Regions from separate parts of the Duganella sp. P38 genome, predicted to be linked through region 3. Evidence: predicted binding sites of a transcription regulator. Region 3 holds the regulator's gene; each other region holds the start of a gene.
The links. Region 3 encodes sigma-54, which starts transcription at its own class of promoters, with help from an activator protein. Its sites were predicted from a motif close to TGGCANGNAANCTGCTTT; they were not measured.
Positions count from the first base shown of each region.

Region 1: pepA (flocculation-associated PEP-CTERM protein PepA) is a predicted target of sigma-54. The motif match lies at 2,140-2,157, and genes of this name have one in related genera.
Region 2: ACRQ5J_RS02485 (outer envelope protein) is a predicted target of sigma-54. The motif match lies at 2,480-2,497, and genes of this name have one in related genera.
Region 4: ACRQ5J_RS13845 (PEP-CTERM sorting domain-containing protein) is a predicted target of sigma-54. The motif match lies at 2,130-2,147, and genes of this name have one in related genera.

Region 1 is NZ_CP193936.1:3,306,642-3,310,848, reverse strand. Features, by position in the region: gene ACRQ5J_RS15390 (N-acyl amino acid synthase FeeM domain-containing protein) at 1-988, shown strand, start outside; gene ACRQ5J_RS15385 (molybdopterin biosynthesis protein MoeY) at 985-2,037, shown strand; gene pepA (flocculation-associated PEP-CTERM protein PepA) at 2,205-3,062, shown strand; gene ACRQ5J_RS15375 (GAF domain-containing protein) at 2,944-3,873, opposite strand; gene ACRQ5J_RS15370 (nucleotidyltransferase domain-containing protein) at 3,916-4,207, opposite strand, start outside.
Region 2 is NZ_CP193936.1:545,015-549,221, reverse strand. Features, by position in the region: gene ACRQ5J_RS02500 (AraC family transcriptional regulator) at 1-429, shown strand, start outside; gene ACRQ5J_RS02495 (2Fe-2S iron-sulfur cluster-binding protein) at 371-673, opposite strand; gene ACRQ5J_RS02490 (methyl-accepting chemotaxis protein) at 712-2,334, opposite strand; gene ACRQ5J_RS02485 (outer envelope protein) at 2,576-3,421, shown strand; gene ACRQ5J_RS02480 (EF-hand domain-containing protein) at 3,533-3,925, shown strand; gene ACRQ5J_RS02475 (hybrid sensor histidine kinase/response regulator) at 3,932-4,207, opposite strand, start outside.
Region 3 is NZ_CP193936.1:852,748-856,954, forward strand. Features, by position in the region: gene lptC (LPS export ABC transporter periplasmic protein LptC) at 1-299, shown strand, start outside; gene lptA (lipopolysaccharide transport periplasmic protein LptA) at 311-892, shown strand; gene lptB (LPS export ABC transporter ATP-binding protein) at 894-1,646, shown strand; gene ACRQ5J_RS03910 (RNA polymerase factor sigma-54) at 1,654-3,129, shown strand; gene hpf (ribosome hibernation-promoting factor, HPF/YfiA family) at 3,206-3,562, shown strand; gene ACRQ5J_RS03920 (TonB-dependent receptor) at 3,765-4,207, shown strand, end outside.
Region 4 is NZ_CP193936.1:2,977,560-2,981,766, reverse strand. Features, by position in the region: gene ACRQ5J_RS13850 (S8 family serine peptidase) at 1-1,289, opposite strand, end outside; gene ACRQ5J_RS13845 (PEP-CTERM sorting domain-containing protein) at 1,319-2,011, opposite strand; gene ACRQ5J_RS13840 (ABC transporter ATP-binding protein) at 2,195-2,917, opposite strand; partial or broken gene ACRQ5J_RS13835 (branched-chain amino acid ABC transporter ATP-binding protein/permease) at 2,930-4,207, opposite strand, start outside.

The sequences.
Region 1 (4,207 bases), 2.5 Mb from region 3:
GAACGAGCGTTCGCTGTATCCGTTGTTCTTCTCGCCGCGCGAGGAGGAGGGCATCATCGGCCGCCTGAAAGAGGCCGACCGCGTGTACCGGAGCAATCTCGACAGGGGTGATATGGCATCACGCTTTTCCTATGAACAGGCGTTCTCCCGCAACATCGGCTGGGTGACGCCGGAGGAGCAGGCGCTGCTGCGCCGCAAGCGCGTGGCGATCGCCGGCGCCGGCGGCGTCGGCGGCATCCACGCCACCACGTTGGCGCGGCTCGGCGTCGGCAAGTTCCACCTGGCCGATTTCGACACCTTCGACGTGGTCAACTTCAACCGCCAGGTGGGCGCCACCATGAGCACGCTGGACCAGCCCAAGGTCGAGGTCATGGCGCGCATGGTGCGCGACATCAATCCCGAGGCCGAGGTCGAAGTATTCGCCGACGGCGTCCATCCGGGCAATATGGACCGCTTCCTGCAAGGCGTCGACCTGTATGTGGACAGCCTCGACTTCTTCGCCTTCGACGCCCGCCAGCAGACCTTCGACGCCTGCGAACGGCGCGGCATCCCCTCGACCACGGCGGCGCCGCTGGGCATCGGCGCCGCCACGCTGAGCTTCCTGCCGGGCCAGATGAGCTTTGAAGAGTATTTCCAGTGGGGCCAGCGCTCCGAGCTGGAAAAGGCGGTGCGCTTCATGGTCGGGCTGGCGCCGGCCGGGCTGCACCGCGGCTACCTGGTGGTGCCGTCGGCCATCAACCTGGCCGAGCGGCGCGGGCCGTCGACCATCATGGCGATCAATCTGTGCGCTGGCATGGCAGCCACGGCGGCGCTGAAGATCTTCCTCGGGCGCGGCAAGGTGCTGGCGGCGCCGCACGGCCTGCATTTCGACGCCTACCGCAACCAGCTGGTGCACACCTGGCGGCCCGGCGGCAACAGGCACCCGCTGCACCGCCTGGCCATATCGATGGGGGTAAAAATGTACAGCAAGGCATACAACAAATCATGAGCACCGATCCGCTGACCGAGATTTTGTCGCTGGCGCGCTGGGCGCCCAGCGGCGACAACACGCAGCCGTGGAGCTTCGAGCGGCGCGGCCCGCTGGACGTGGCCATCCATTGCCGCGACACGCGCGACCACGTGGTGTACGACCTGCGCGGCCACGCCAGCCAGGTGTCCTACGGCGCGCTGCTGGAAACCATGGCCATCGCCGCCACCGCCCATCAGCTGCGGCCGCAGGTGACGCGCGCCGGCAGCGAGCAGGCGCCGGTGTTCGAGGTGCGCTTCGAGGCCGATCCGGCGCTGGTGCGCAGCCCGCTGATCGACGTCATCGAAAAGCGCTCGGTGCAGCGGCGGCCGTTGAGCCGCCAGGCGCTGACGCCCGAACACAAGCGGGCGCTGGAGACGGCGGTCGGTCCCGGTTACACGCTGCAATGGCTGGAAGGTCCGGCGCGCGCGGGCGCCGCGCGGCTGATGTACCGCAACGCCCGCGTGCGCCTGACGATGCCGGAGGCGTTCACCGTGCACCGCGACATCATCGACTGGGACAACGTCCGCAGCAAGGACAAGGTGCCGGCCGGCGCGCTGGGCGTGGACGCGATGACGGTCAAGCTGATGCGCTGGGGCATGCACAGCTGGGAACGCATGCGCAAGATGAACGCGCTGCTGGGCACGTGGGCGCCGCGGCTGCAGATGGACCTGCTGCCGGGGCTGGCCTGCGCCGCCCACTACGTGCTGCGCGCGCCCCGGCCGCCGCAAGGCATCGATGACTATGTCGACGCCGGCCGCGCCGTGCAGCGCCTGTGGCTGACCCTGACCAGCCTCGGCCTGGCGATGCAGCCCGAACTGACGCCGCTGATCTTCAGCGCCTACCTGCGCGACGGCGTGCGCTTCACCAACGACAGCGCGGTCGCGGCCGAGGCCGAGGCGCTGTCGCGCGAGCTGGGCGCGGTGCTCGGCGGCGAGATCGAGCGTGCCGTGTACATGGGGCGGCTGGGTTATGGCGCGGCGTCCAAGTCGCGCTCGATCCGCAAGGATTTGCAGGACCTGATGCGTTGAAGCGTTGAGCCGGATCAAACAGGTGTCGAAAAACTTTACACTTTCTTTGATCCAGCACAAACCATTTTGAGGAACTTCCGTCAAATCAATGACTTATCAAACTGGCACGCTTACTGCTTATAGAGCAGCGTAGTACCAGAAATCCAATTGCTAACAAGGGGGTTAAATTGAAATCGATTACCAACAAGCTTTCTTCCTACGCCGCCGGCCTGGCAGTCGCCGCTGCCGTGACGTTCGCGCCAGCAGCGTACGCCGATCAGCTGTTCAACTGGCAGCTGGACCTGCCGGGCGCGGCGCCACTGAACCTGAACATCAACAACCTCTCGTTCAACGGCGCCAGCTCGATCGTCAACACGGTCGATACCAACACCGGCAACTTCACGTTCACCGACACCGGCGTGTTCAACATTCTGCAAAAGAACGTCGGCGGTGCGCTGCTGCTGGGCGGCGGTCAGCTGACGCTGAACTACCGCGACGCGACCGGTAGCGGCAACCTGAACACCGGTAACTTCACGTTTACCGACACCGGCGTTCTGGAGGTGTACTACAACCCGACCGTGACCTATGGCACCACCGCGGCCAACCGCTACGGCGCCACCGACGGCACGCTGCTGGCCACCTTCCAGCAGATCGCTGGCGGCGGCGGCAACGTCAACCCGGACGGCACGCCAGCGGCCAACGGCGACCTGTCGCTGTTCTTCCGCTCGACCTACTTCCTGGCCAACACCTGGTTCGATAGCAACGGCGATCCACTGAACGTCGGCGCCACGCTGGGCTTCGTCACCACCAACGCGTCGCAAGACTTGTCCAACAACTGCCCCGGCCCATCGTGCACGGTCGACCCTAACCTGCTGACCGCGCTGGGCGGCGTAGCGCCGAACGCGCCACCGGGCAACTTCCTGGTGGTCAATGGCGGCCAGCTGAAACTGGACGTGACGCCGGTGCCTGAACCAGGCACGCTGGCCCTGATGGGCCTGGGCCTGATGGGCGTGGTGCTGGCCCGTCGCCGCAACAGCAAAGCCTGATTTTCCCGCTGCAACCGCAACGCCCCGCACACGCCGTGTGCGGGGCGTTGCGCCGTTTCACGGCCGCGTGGCGCGCCGCGCGTTCGCTGTGGCGTTGCAGGTTGTGGTTGAGCTGGTCGATGATTTCGGTGGCGGCGCCGATGATCTGCGCCGAGTCGAACCCGGCCTTGGCCATTTCGCGGTACAGCGATTTGGCCAGCAGGCGCGCCATCTGGTCGGGCTGGCGGTAGGCGCTGGCCAGGTTGTCGCTGTGCGCCTTGGCGTCCTGCAATAGCGCCAGTTGCAGGAAGCGCGATTCGATAATGCGCTGCAATTGCACCACCTGGATCGACTTGCCGACAAACAGGGCGATGACATCGAGCATGTGCAGGTCGGCGGCGCTGAAGGCCGGCTTGCCGATCGCCGCGCTGGCGCACAGCATGCCGATGATGCGGCCGTCGATGCTGATCGGCGCGATCATCAGGCTGCGGCCGGCGCTGCCGGCGCGGCGCGCCAGCGGCGCATAGCTCGATAGGGCGATGTCTTCGACCAGCAGCGAGCGGCCGCTGTCGAGCACGCGGCCGGCGATGCCTTCGCCTGGACCCACCGAGGCGCTGCGCGCGGCGTCCGCCAGCGGGCCGTAATGGGCGCAGACGGTCAGCCGCAGGTCCTGGCCCGGCTCGCCGTTGAGCAACATCACCGAGCAGGTTTCCGCGCCGACCAGGCGGGCGGTCAGCTCGGTCTGGCGGCTGAGGTTGTCATCGAGGCTGTCGCCATTGAAAAATTGCGACAGGTCTTGCAGACGCATCAACAGGTTCTCGCGCTCGCTCATGGTGGCCTCCGTTGTGTGCGTCCATTGTAGCAGGCGCCCGCCTCACTGGCTGCGCGCGCGTGCCGCCTGCAGCGGCGTCAACACCGCCTTGTGGCACAGGTGCCGCGCCAGCAGCCACGGCGGCATGCGCAGCCAGTTGCCGCGCAGGTAAAGCAGCTGCCGCGACAGCGCGTGCAGCGCGCCGCCGCTGCTGGCGTGCTGCGGCAGCAGGGCGCGTCCCAGCAATTGATCCATGACGGCCAGCAGCGGCGCGGCCGGCCGCTCCAGCTCGGCGAACGCGGACGCCGGCACCGGCGTGCCCAGCAGGCGCGCTGCCCGGCGCAGCGCGTAGAAC
Region 2 (4,207 bases), 310 kb from region 3:
GGCTCGGAAGCCATCATCCGCCAGCTGGCCTCGGCGCTGTTCGCGCTGCTGATCCGCACCTGGCTGGAACAGGCGCTGGTGGTGCCCGGCCTGTTCGGCGTGCTGGCCGAGCGGCGCCTGCAAGCGGCCATCCACGGCATGCTGGCCGCGCCGGAAAAACCGTGGACGCTGGAAGAGCTGGCCGACACCAGCCACATGTCGCGCGCCACCTTCGCGCGCCTGTTCAAGCAGGCTGCCAACGCCACGCCGGCCGAAGTGCTGACGCAGCTGCGCATGGCGCGCGCCGCCCGCCTGCTGGACGCCGGCCAGGCGGCCGGCCAGGTCGGCGAAGCGGTCGGTTATCAGTCGGAAGCCGCGTTCAACCGCGCCTTCAAGCGTCAGTACGGCGTGGGTCCGGGCGCTTACCGGCGGCGGGCGCCTGCAGGATGAGGTCGCTCTCGGCGATGGCCACGCACGGCAGGATGTAGCCGTCGCGCTTTTCGTCCGGGCTCAGGCCCGGCCACTCGATCGTGTGGCGCACGATGCCGCTCACGGCCAGGCAAAGGCAGCTGCGGCAGGTGCCGTTGCGGCACGAGCTGGGCAGGCGGATGCCGGCCTTGTCGGCCGCGCGCAGCACCGTGTCCGGCGCCTCGGCCTCGAAACTCCATCCCTGCCCTGCCAGCGTTACCTTCATGCCTGCCGTCCATATCGCCTGTCCAAGGCGATATGCTATCAATGCAGCTGCAACTGCTGCTTGCTGCTCACGGGCGGCCGCGACGGCTGGCCGCCGACCGGCCGCGCGCGCTGGGCGCTGTGGCTCTGCTGCAACTTGAACACGGCAATCGCCTGGCACACCCAGCGCGCCTGCTGCGCCAGGTTGCCGGCCGCCGCAGCCGCCTCCTCGACCAGCGCGGCGTTCTGCTGCGTGATGTCGTCGATCTTGATCACCGCCTCGTTGACCTGGCCGATGCCGGTGCTCTGCTCGCGGGTGGAATCGGAAATCTCGCCCATCACCCTGGACACCCGCGAGACCGATTCGATCACCTCGTTCATGGTGACGCCGGCGCTGTTGGTCAGCGTGGTGCCGGCCTGCACTTTCTGGATCGAGGTGTCGATCAGCTCCTTGATTTCCTTGGCGGCCGTGGCCGAGCGCTGCGCCAGCCCGCGCACCTCGGATGCCACCACCGCGAAGCCGCGCCCCTGCTCGCCGGCGCGCGCCGCTTCCACCGCCGCGTTCAGGGCCAGGATATTGGTCTGGAAGGCGATGCCGTCGATCAGGCCGATGATGTCGAGAATCTTGGCCGACGAGGCGCTGATGTCGCCCATCGTCGTCACCACCTGCGAGACGATGGTGCCGCCCTGCGCCGCCACTTCGCGCGCCCGTTCGGCCAGCTGGTTGGCGCTGGCCACATTGGTGGCGCTCTGCTGCACGGTGGCGGTCAGCTGCTCCATGCTGGACGCCGTCTGTTGCAGGCTGGACGCCTGCGACTCGGTGCGGCCCGACAAATCCATATTGCCGTCGGCGATTTCATCGGTGGCGACCGAGATCTGGTCGAAGTTGGCGCGCACGTCGCCGATGATGCTGTGCAGGTTGATATTGGTCTGGCGTAGCGCCGCCAGCAGCTGGCCGACCTCGTCGTCGCGCTGGATCTCGATGGTGGCGGTGAGGTCGCCGCCGGCCATCATGCGCGCCGCCCTGGTGGCCTGCCGCAGCGGCAGCGCCACGTTCACGTACAGGTTGCGGCCGAAGGCCAGCATGCCCAGCATGGCGACGATGGCGGCGCCGCCCAGCCAGCCGTGCGCGCGGGCGGCGCTGGCGTCGTCCATCAGCAGCAGGGCGACCGCCAGCGCCGCCAGCACCACGGTCAGCAGCGTGGTGGCTGCCGCGATCTGGGTCGGCAGCGAGGTGCTGGTGAGCGCCTTCAGCCGCGCCAGCGGGCCGGTCGACACGGCCCGGCCCTTGACGATGCGCAGGCCGCGCGGATTGCCGTTCTTGATTTCGCGGTACAGCGCGTCGGTTTCGCGCACCTGCTCGCGCGACGGCTTGGTGCGCACCGACAGGTAGCCGACCGGCTTGCCGTTCTCGATCACCGGCGTGACGTTGGCCAGCACCCAGTAGTAGTCGCCGTTCTTGCAGCGGTTCTTCACCAGGCCGGTCCACGGCATGCCATCCTTGATGGTGCGCCACAGGTCGGCGAAGGCTTCCACCGGCATGTCCGGATGGCGCACGATGTTCTGCGGCGCCCCCATCAGCTCTTCCTCGGTGAAGCCGCTGACCTCGATGAAATACGGGTTGGCGTAATTGATATTGCCCTGCAGATCGGTGCTGGAAACGATGGTCTTGCCATCTTCCATGATGTACTCGTTTTGCGTGACCGGGCTGTTTTACTCGCATGACGGCTCCTTGACCAGCTTATTGTAGTTTGTAGGAGGCGAACCGGGGCTTGGGGGCGCCACAGGCGCGCAATGGCCTGTGTACGCAGAATAGAGGCATTTGCCGTGGAAGAAAATCTCCAATTGTCGCAATGCCGCAAATTTAGTGAATGGATACAACAGCTGTCTAGTCAGGTTTAAAATGCCACAAAGGAGACAGCCCATGCCACGCCTGATCCGCCGCAGCGCCATCCTCGCCGCCGCCCTTGCTTGCACCGCACAAGCCGCGGACTGGAGCGACACCGCCCTTAGCTACCGTTATGGCACCCGCTACGCCGAGCCATTCAACCCGCGCGACATCACCAAGCATATCTTCAACTTCAGCCATGTCGCCGGCCACCAGTACGGCAAGAATTTCCTCAGCGTCGACTGCTTGCTGTCGTCGCGCGACGACCCGGCCTCGGCCGACGGCGGCCGCGCGCGCGAGGTCTACCTGGTCTACCGCCACACGCTGGACCTGGGCAAACTGAGCGGCAAGAAACTGGCCTTCGGCAAGGTGCGCGGCGTCGGCGCCAGCGCCGGCCTCGACCTCAACCGCAAGAACGACGCCGGCTACAACTCGCGCAAGCGCATGCTGGTGGCCGGCCCGACGCTGATGCTCGACGTGCCCGGCTTTCTGGACATCAGCCTGCTGGCGATGTGGGAATCGAACGCGCCCAGCAACGACTACAGCGGCCGGGCGACGCCGCGCTACCGCTACCGCACGCACCCGATGCTGAACGCCGCGTGGAATATCCCGTTCCACGCCGGCGTGCCGCTGGAGTTCAGCGGCTACGCCAACCTCATCGGCGCCAAGGGCCGCAACGAGTTCGGCGGCGGCACGGCGCCGGAAACCAATATCGACGCGCAGCTCATGTACGACCTCGGCGCCGCCGCCGGCGCCGGCAAAAACACCTTCAAGGTCGGCGTCGCCTACCAGTACTGGCGCAACAAGTTTGGCAATCCGGGCAAACACCATCCCGGCGCCACGGCGCGCACGCCGATGCTGCGCGCCGAATACCACTTCTGACGTTTCTGTGCGACAGCGAACGCAGGCCGGGCCAAAGCCATTTGCCAAATTCGCGCATTAGGATCAAAGTATCTGTCCACGCCATGCATCCCGTGATGCGGGGAGATAATAATGAAGCTTTTGCAATTAGCGACCATCGCTGCCTGCGCCAGCCTCGCCGGCCCGGCGCTCGCGCAGGCGCCGGACCCGGGCGTATCGCCCGCCGTGCGCGGCGCGCCCGTCTACGAACCGTATATCCCGCCGGCGCTGCGCAAGCCGCTGCGCGACGCCGGTTCGAGCGCGGTGCTGCTGCGCTACCAGCCGATGCAAAAACTGAGAAAACGCTTTGACGCCGCCGACTTCGACGGCAATGGCATGCTGAGCCGCGATGAGGCGCGCAAGGCCGGCCTCACCGTGGTCGACAAGAACTTCGACCACATCGACACCAGCCAGCGCGGCAACGTCAGCTTCGACGACCTGCAAACCTACCTGATGCAGCGCCGCGAGGAGGCGCACTCGCGCTAAGCGCGGTCAAGCCGAGGCCGTCTGCGGCGGGGCGTCGCGGCGCGGCAAGGTCAGGCTGAACACCGATCCCTCGCCGGGCTGGCTGCGCAGCGTCAGGCTGCCCTCGTGCACCTCGGCCAGCTGGCGCGAGATGTATAGGCCCAGCCCCAGGCCGGCCGGCGCATCGCTGCCGACGCCGCGTTCATACGGTTCGAAAATCTTGGCCTGGTTTTCCGGCGCGATGCCGGGGCCGCAGTCGCGCACATCGACGCGCGCCCAGTCCTGCTCCACCGTCAGGGTCAC
Region 3 (4,207 bases):
CGCCGATGAATATCCACGCGCAGACCGCGTATGTGGACCAGAACAACACGCGCGTGCGGCTCGACGGCAATGTCGACGTGGTGCGGCCCGCCACCAGGCAGGCCCAGGAACTGCGCCTGAAGACCAGCACGCTGACCGTCTACCCGGACGAGGAACGCATGGAAACCACGGCCCCGGTACAGATGCTGGCAGGCACGTCGACCGCCAGCGGCACCGGCATGAAGGCCAACAACGCCAGCCGCCAGATCGAACTGGGCGGACGCGGAACCATTACGATGCCGCCGCGCGCGGCGCACTGAAGGAAGCAATGATGAAGATGAATAAACTGTTACTCTCGGCCGCGCTGGCGCTGGCGGCCTGCGTGGCGCAGGCGGAAAAGGCCGATTCCGGCAAGCCGACCCAGATCACCTTTGACCAGCTCGACGCCGATGACGTCAAGCAGATCAAGACCTTCACCGGCAACGTCGTGCTGACGCGCGGCACGCTGCTGATGAAGTCGCCGAAGGCGGTGGTCACCGAAGACCCGGAAGGCTACCAGTTCGTCGTGCTGCACAGCGGCCCCGGCGTGCAGGCCACGTTCCGCCAGAAGATGGACGGCCCGGGCGACCAGTGGGTCGAGGGCAAGGCCGACCGCATCGAGTACGACAACAAGACCGAGCTGGTGAAGCTGTTCGCCAAGGCCCAGATCAAAAAGCTCGAAGGCCCGAAGACCGCCAGCCAGGTCGACGGCGAATTCATTTCGTATGACAGCCGCAAGGAATTCTTCGCGGTCAAGAACACGCCGAGCGGCGAAACCCAGCCCGGCGGCGGCCGCAGCACGATGGTGATCCAGCCGTCGAGCAAGCAGGCCGCGCCGGCGCCGGCCGCCACCCAGCCTGCAGCGGGGAGATAAGATGGAGCCAAGCTGCGGCAGTACCCTGATCGTCAAAGGCCTGCAAAAAACCTACGGCAAGCGCCAGGTCGTGCATGACGTCTCGCTGCAAGTCGAATGCGGCGAAGTGGTCGGCCTGCTGGGGCCGAACGGCGCCGGCAAGACCACCTCGTTCTACATGATCGTCGGCCTGGTGCCGTCGGACGCCGGCAGCATCGACATCAGCGGCACCGACATTTCCGCGCTGCCGATCCACCGCCGCGCGACGATGGGCCTGTCCTATCTGCCGCAGGAGGCGTCGGTGTTCCGCAAGCTGACGGTGGAAGAAAATATCCGTGCCGTGCTGGAAATCCAGAAGGTGGACGGCAAGCCTTTATCCAAGGCGGAGATCGATGAACGGCTGAATACCCTGCTGGCCGATTTGCAAATCGAAAAGCTGCGCGAGAACCAGGCGCTGTCGCTGTCCGGCGGCGAGCGCCGCCGCGTCGAGATCGCGCGCGCGCTGGCCACCAATCCGCGCTTCGTGCTGCTCGACGAACCATTCGCCGGGGTCGACCCGATTGCCGTGATTGAGATCCAGCGCATCGTGCGCTTCCTCAAGGAGCGCAATATCGGCGTCCTCATTACCGATCACAATGTGCGCGAGACGCTGGGCATCTGCGACCGCGCCTACATCATCAACCAGGGCTCGGTGCTGGCATCGGGCCGGCCGGACGACATCATCGCCAACGAGTCGGTGCGGCGCGTCTACCTGGGTGAACATTTCCGTATGTAAGCCTTACATGAAACAGTCTCTGCAACTGCGCACGTCGCAGCACCTCGCGTTGACGCCCCAGCTGCAGCAGTCGATCCGGCTGCTGCAACTGTCGACGCTGGAGCTGCACCAGGAACTGGAACAGCTGCTGACCGATAACCCGCTGCTGGAGCGCCTCGACGATCCGCTCGACCACTCGCTGCGGCTGCTGGCCGACGGCGCCATCAGCCCGCAGGCGCCGGCGGCCGAGGCGCCGGCCGAGGGCCCGCCGCAGGGCGACGCCCCGGCCGCCGAGGCCGACGCCTACGACGGCCCGGCCGCCGACACCGAAAGCACCACGCCCGAGGCCGACATGGACTGGGGCGATTCCGGCCGCAGCAAGAACAGCGACGACGAGGACGCGCGCCCGCAACTGGAGGCGCACCACCGCACGCTGCGCGAACACCTGATGGAACAGATGCGCGTGACGGTGCTGGCAACGCGCGACCGCGCGCTGGTCGAACTGATCATCGACGGCCTCGACGAGAACGGCTATCTGGAGGAGTCGCTGGACGACATCCACGCGCGCCTGCCGGAAGAGCTGGAAGTGGAGGGCGCGGAATTGCAGACCGCGCTGAAGCTGCTGCAAAGCTTCGATCCGGCTGGCGTCGGTGCGCGCAGCGCCGCCGAATGCCTGGCGATCCAGATCCGGCGCTTGCCCGGCGTGCCGCTGGTGACGCGGCGCATGGCGCTGGCCATCGTGGAAAACCACCTGGCCTGGTTCGCCCAGCGCGACTTCAACAAGCTGAAAAAAGCGCTGCTGTGCGATGACGAGGACCTGCGCGAAGCCCAGGCCGTGATCCGCCAGTGCAATCCGCATCCGGGCGCGGCCTTCGCGTCGGACGTGTCCGATTACGTGGTGCCGGATGTGATCGTCAAGAAATCGCGCAACGGCTGGCAGGTCAGCCTGAACAACGACGTCATGCCGCGCCTGCGCGTCAACGCCATGTACGCCAACCTGCTCAAGCAGGGCAAGGGCGAGGGCGCGATGGGCGCGCAGTTGCAGGAGGCCAAGTGGCTGATCAAGAATATGCGCCAGCGCTTCGACACCATCCTGCGCGTGGCGCAAGCGATAGTAGAAAGACAAAAGAACTTTTTCTCGCACGGCGCCGTTGCCATGCGTCCCCTTGTGCTTCGCGAAATTGCTGATACACTGGTTTTACACGAGAGCACAATTTCTCGGGTAACAACTCAAAAATATATGCTGACCCCGCACGGCATGTTTGAGTTGAAATACTTCTTTGGTAGCCACGTCGCCACCGAAGCTGGCGGGGAAGCAAGTTCGACGGCGATACGTGCGTTGATAGTGCAATTGACAGGAGCTGAAGACCCGAAAAATCCTTTATCCGACAGTAAGATTGCGGACATGCTGGGAGAACAGGGCATGGTGATTGCGCGACGCACTGTGGCCAAATATCGCGAAGCTCTCAAAATCCCTCCAGTCAGCCTCCGCAAGTCTTTGTAGTTACCTGGTTCCTGCACGCCCGGCCGCAATGGGCAACGCACGAACCGTCAGAAGCGACTTATCTTTAGGAGTGTGTATGAATCTCACCATCAGTGGACATCATCTCGAAGTGACCGCAGCTATTCGCGAATACGTGCAGAATAAACTGGAACGCGTCACCCGCCACTTTGATCAAGTGATTGATATTGCCGTCATCCTGACCGTAGATAACCTTAAAGAGAAAGAGAAACGCCAGAAGGCTGAAATCAACCTGCGTCTGTCCGGTAAAACCGTCTACGTGGAGAGCCTGTCGCAAGACCTGTACGCCGCCATCGATACACTGATCGATAAGCTCGACCGCCAGGTCATGAAATACAAAGCCAAAGTCCAGGGCCACGCCCGCGATGCGATCAAGCACATCCCGGAAAGCTACGAACCCGCCGCCGCCGTCTGACTGACGCTGCCGGCACCTGACGAAAGGGCGTCTGCACGGCGCCCTTTTTTGCGCCAATCCTGATAAACGATTTCCTAATAACGTGCAAGCTGCGTTGGTGTAAACGCAACGTGTGGTAAATCCTTATAGAGTTCTGTTGGTGAAAATGTTTTAATGAATCAGGTAAAACGTTTTACCAATAACTATAAAGAGAGACTGCCCGATGAACAAGCTGACGATCCGGCCGCTGAGCGCGGCCATTGCCTTGCTGTGCCTGTCCAACGCCTGGGCGCAGCAGGCACCGGCGGCCGACGCCAACACCGTGGTGGTGTCCGGCATCCGCAAATCCTACGCCGACGCCGTCAACATGAAGCGCGACACGCTGGAAATCACCGACAGCATTTCCTCCGACGGCCTCGGCCGCTTTCCGGACCTCAACGTCGGCGAGGCCATCCAGCGCATCCCCGGCGTGCAGCTGAACCGCGAGGCCGGCTCGCGCAACGCCACCATCAACCTGCGCGGCCTGCCGGGCACGTTCGCGCTGACGACGATTAACGGCATGTCGTTCGCGCAGCCGGTGCTGAACGGTTCGACGCCGCTGGGCGCGTTCAACTCGGACATCTTCAGCGCGGTGACGGTGCTGAAAAGCCCGACCGCCGCCGAGCA
Region 4 (4,207 bases), 2.1 Mb from region 3:
CGCAGTGAACTCAAGCTGTCGCCGCCGGACAGGCTGATGTATTCCATGCCGTTGTCGGTGGCGATGTTGTTGCTGGCAAAGGTGAACACGCAATTGCCCGCGTCGTCAAAGAAATACAGATTGAGGTCGGTGCTGACGGCGCCGGCATAGAATGGATCGTCCCATTGCAGCAGCATGCGCGAGCCGGATGGCGTGTAGTTGACGCGTTTGACGTAGTTGGCGCCGCCGAAGTCCAGCCAGCCGCCACCGACATTGGCCTTGCTGGAGCCGCTGGCCGGCGAGCTGCTGCAAGTGCGGGTCGACTGCAGGTTGATATTGCCGATGCCCGCCGGCGCGGTGGAGAAACTGGCTTGCGGTATGTCGATGGCGCCACCGCCGCCGGCCGCGCCCTGGTTGCCGGCCGACGAGAAGTAGCTGACCTGCTTGCCCGGCAACGTGGTGCTGGTGACGACGTCGTTGACCGCTTGCGCTACCTGCCCGTCTGAAAAGAACGGTTCGTCGAAGTAGAAGACGTCGTCAACGATGATATCGGCGCGGCAGTTGGCGTGGGTCCGCAGCGTGCGGATGTTGTCGGCGAAAGCCGCCTCGCCGGCGAAGGCGGTGGCGAAGCACTGATCGGCTTGCGGGGCAACGTCCTGCACGATCTGCATCATCGCGCGGCCCTCGTCGGTGTTGCCGGAATCGACCAGGTCGATCACGAATTTGGGCGGGCGCAGGTCGCCGCTGGCGATGTCGTTGGCCGCGCGGATGGTGGTGAAGCTGGCCGGCGAGCCGTTATACGAATCGGACAGCACGCCAACGGTGATGCCATAGCCGGTGACGCCGGCGGCGTTGGCGACGTCCGAGCGCAGCACCTTGGTGCCCTGCGAGGTGGTGACGCCGACGTTGCGCTTCGGCCGCAGCGACAGCTTCATCACGCGCAGGCCGGTGGTGCCGGCCAGGCCTTCGATCTGGTTCGGCGGCACGTAGGCCGATACCGCGCCGTGGCGGAACGCGGCGTTGACGCCGGTGACATTGGCGCCGACCGCCTTCAGGTTGCCGACCACCGTGTCCAGCGAGCTGCTGCCGTCCAGATAGATGTCCACCAGCACCCGGCCGCTGCTGTCGGTCAGGCCTTCATGGGTGGATTTCAGGCCGCCGGCGACGGCCTGACGGGCGGCTGCGGGAGCTTTCAGCTTGTCGACCAGGTCGGACAAGCCGGCATCGAGTTTGGCATGCTGGGCTTGCGCCAGACCTGTGGCGCCTGCCAATAACAGCGCCATTAATGGAGCGATACGCGTGATTTTCATGGATTTTTTCTAGATTGACGTTGAACGGATCAGACCTGCGCGCGGCGGCGGCGCGCCACCGCGCCCGCCAGCCCCAAGCCGGCCAGCAGCATCGAGACGTTGGTTGGCTCCGGCACGGCGCTGACGTTGGCGTAGGCGCCCTGCAGCACCAGTTCATAGTCGCCGCTTTCGCTGCTGACGCTCTGCCAGCCGCTCAGCGCGCCGGCGCCGCCAGCCCCGACCGCCGGCACTTGCGCTGCGGCGCCGAACAGATCGCCGAAGATCGCGCCGCCGGCGCTGACCGGGGTATAGCCGGTGCCGGCCACGGCGAGGTAGTAATAGCCGCTGGCAGCCACCGATTTGAAGATGGTGGATTGCGGGCCGACGTTTGGATCGTCGTCATTGGCCACCACGCCGTGACCGGTGCTGTCGAACAGGAATAGCGCGCTGTCGAAGTTATTGGTATTCCAGGCCGACGCGGTGGTCGTGGCGCTGAAGGTGCTGCCGGCGTACAGGTAAACGCGGAACAGATCGGCGTAATCCCCGGCGGCAGCGCCCAGCAGCGATCCGGTGATGGTGTAAATGGCGCTGCTGCCAGTGAAGGACTGGGCCGAACCCAGCAACGGCCCGGCGTCACCGAGTTCGGTCACCGGGCCGGCGTGCGCGGCGCCGGTTGCGAGCGTCATGAGGGCGGCGCCAGCCAGCGCACGCAACGATTGCTTGAAGTGAAGCGGTTTAATCATCGTTAGTCCTAGAATAAGTATGCATCACACTGGAAATAATGTCAGTTATGCAAACAAATTCTATACTGAACCACAACGAAAATTAAATGTTATTTAGGAATATTTATTTTGTGGCAAAATCGCAGATTACGTGCATTGCATGTTGACAGGCTCTTCCGTTTGTGGGCAGGCACGCCGCTGCGGCTAGTGGCCGCCGCCCAGATAGGCGGCGATAACTTTCGGGTCGGTTTTCAGGCTTTGCGCCGGGCCGTGGACGGAGATGCTGCCGTTTTCCAGCACATAGCCGTAGTCGGCCACGTTCAGCGCGGCGGCGGCAAACTGCTCCACCAACAGCATCGTCACGCCTTCGGACTTCAGGCGCTGGATGATGCGGAACACTTCTTCCACCAGGATGGGCGCCAGCCCCATTGAAGGCTCGTCCAGCAGCACTACTTCCGGATTGAGCATCACCGCGCGCGCCATCGCCAGCATCTGCTGCTCGCCGCCGGAAAGCGTGCCGGCCAGCTGGTGCTGGCGCTCCTTCAGGCGCGGGAACAGTTCCAGCGCTTTTTCCAGATCGTGCTTGATGTCGCCCTTGGGACGCGCACGGGTGAAGCGCGGGAAGGCGCCCAGCAGCAGGTTGTCGGTGACGCTCATCGAGGCGAATACGCGCCGTCCTTCCGGCGAGTGCGCCAGCCCGGCGCGGGCGATCTTGTGCGAGTCGCTGCCGGTGATGTCTTTGCCGTCCAGCGTGACCTTGCCGCCTTTGGGCTTGATCATGCCGGAGATGGCGCGCATGGTGGTGGTTTTGCCGGCGCCATTGGAGCCGATCAGCGTCACCAGCTTCCCTTTCGGCACATCCAGCGAAATGCCGTGCAGGACTTCGACTTTGCCGTAGGCCGCGTGCAGATTGGAGATCGAGAGCATGGGGTATCCTTCTCAGTGTGCGGGCGCGGTTTCGCCGCTGCCGCCCAGGTAAGCTTCGATCACTTTCGGATCGCTTTGCACGGCGGCCGGCTTGCCTTCGGCGATTTTCTGGCCGAAGTCCAGCACCGTCACCGTATCCGACAAGGCCATCACCACGTCCATGTGGTGTTCGATCAGAATGATGGTGATGCCGTGGTCGCGGATTTTGCGGATGATAGCCATCAGCTCCTTGATGTCGGGCGCGGTCAGGCCGGCGGCCGGTTCGTCGAGCAGCAGCAGGCGCGGACTGAGGCCCAGCGCGCGGCCGATTTCCAGCAGCCGCTGTTTGCCATACGGGAGATTGCGCGCCTCTTCGTTGGCCATGTCCGACAGGCCGACGAATTCCAGGATGCTGGCGGCGCGCTCGCGCGCGGCCTGCTCCTCGCGCCGGTAGCGCGGCGTTTGCAGCATCACGTCGAGCACATTCGACTTGAAGGTGTTGTGCAGGCCCACCAGCACATTCTCCGTGGCCGTCATTTCGCCGAACAGTTGCACGTTCTGGAAGGTGCGGGCGACGCCGCCGAGGGCGATCTCCGACGGCGTGCGGCCGGAAATCACCGCGCCGGCAAAAGCCACCTTCCCTGCCGTCGGCTTGTAGATGCCGGTGAGGACGTTCATCATCGTACTCTTGCCGGAGCCGTTGGGGCCAATCAGCCCGTGCACCGAACCTTGCAGCACATGCAGGTTGACCTGATTGAGCGCTTTCAGGCCGCCGAACTGCATCAGGATTTGCTCGACGTCGAGCAGCGTGTCGCCGGCCTGGCCGCCCTGCGCGCGCGGGAACGGCTCTGCCCCGCCGCCCGAGGCCAGCGGCACTGGCGTGCGCGCGTGCGCGGCCCATCAGGTTTTGCAGGAAGCCGACGATGCCGTCCTGCAGGTAGTAGACGACGAATAGCGTCATCAGGCCGAAGATGGTCAACCGCCAGTCGACGATATTCTCAAGCTTGTACGAGAACGCCGCCATGCCGATGGTGGCGATCAGCGGTACGGCGACGCCGCGCGGCGTCGAGCGCTTGCGGGCGATCGCCACCGCCGAGCCGATCACGCCCAGTATCGCGGCGGCGGTGGCAATTTTGCGGAACAGTTCTATGTCCGCCAGCAGGCTTGGGAGCATGACCACGATCAGCGCGCCGATCAGCGCGCCGGATCGCGTCTTGCGCCCGCCCATGATCACCGCCAGCAGGAACAGGATGGTCAGCTCGAAGTTGTAGGTGTTCGGCGAGATGTACTCTTCCGAATACGCATACAGGC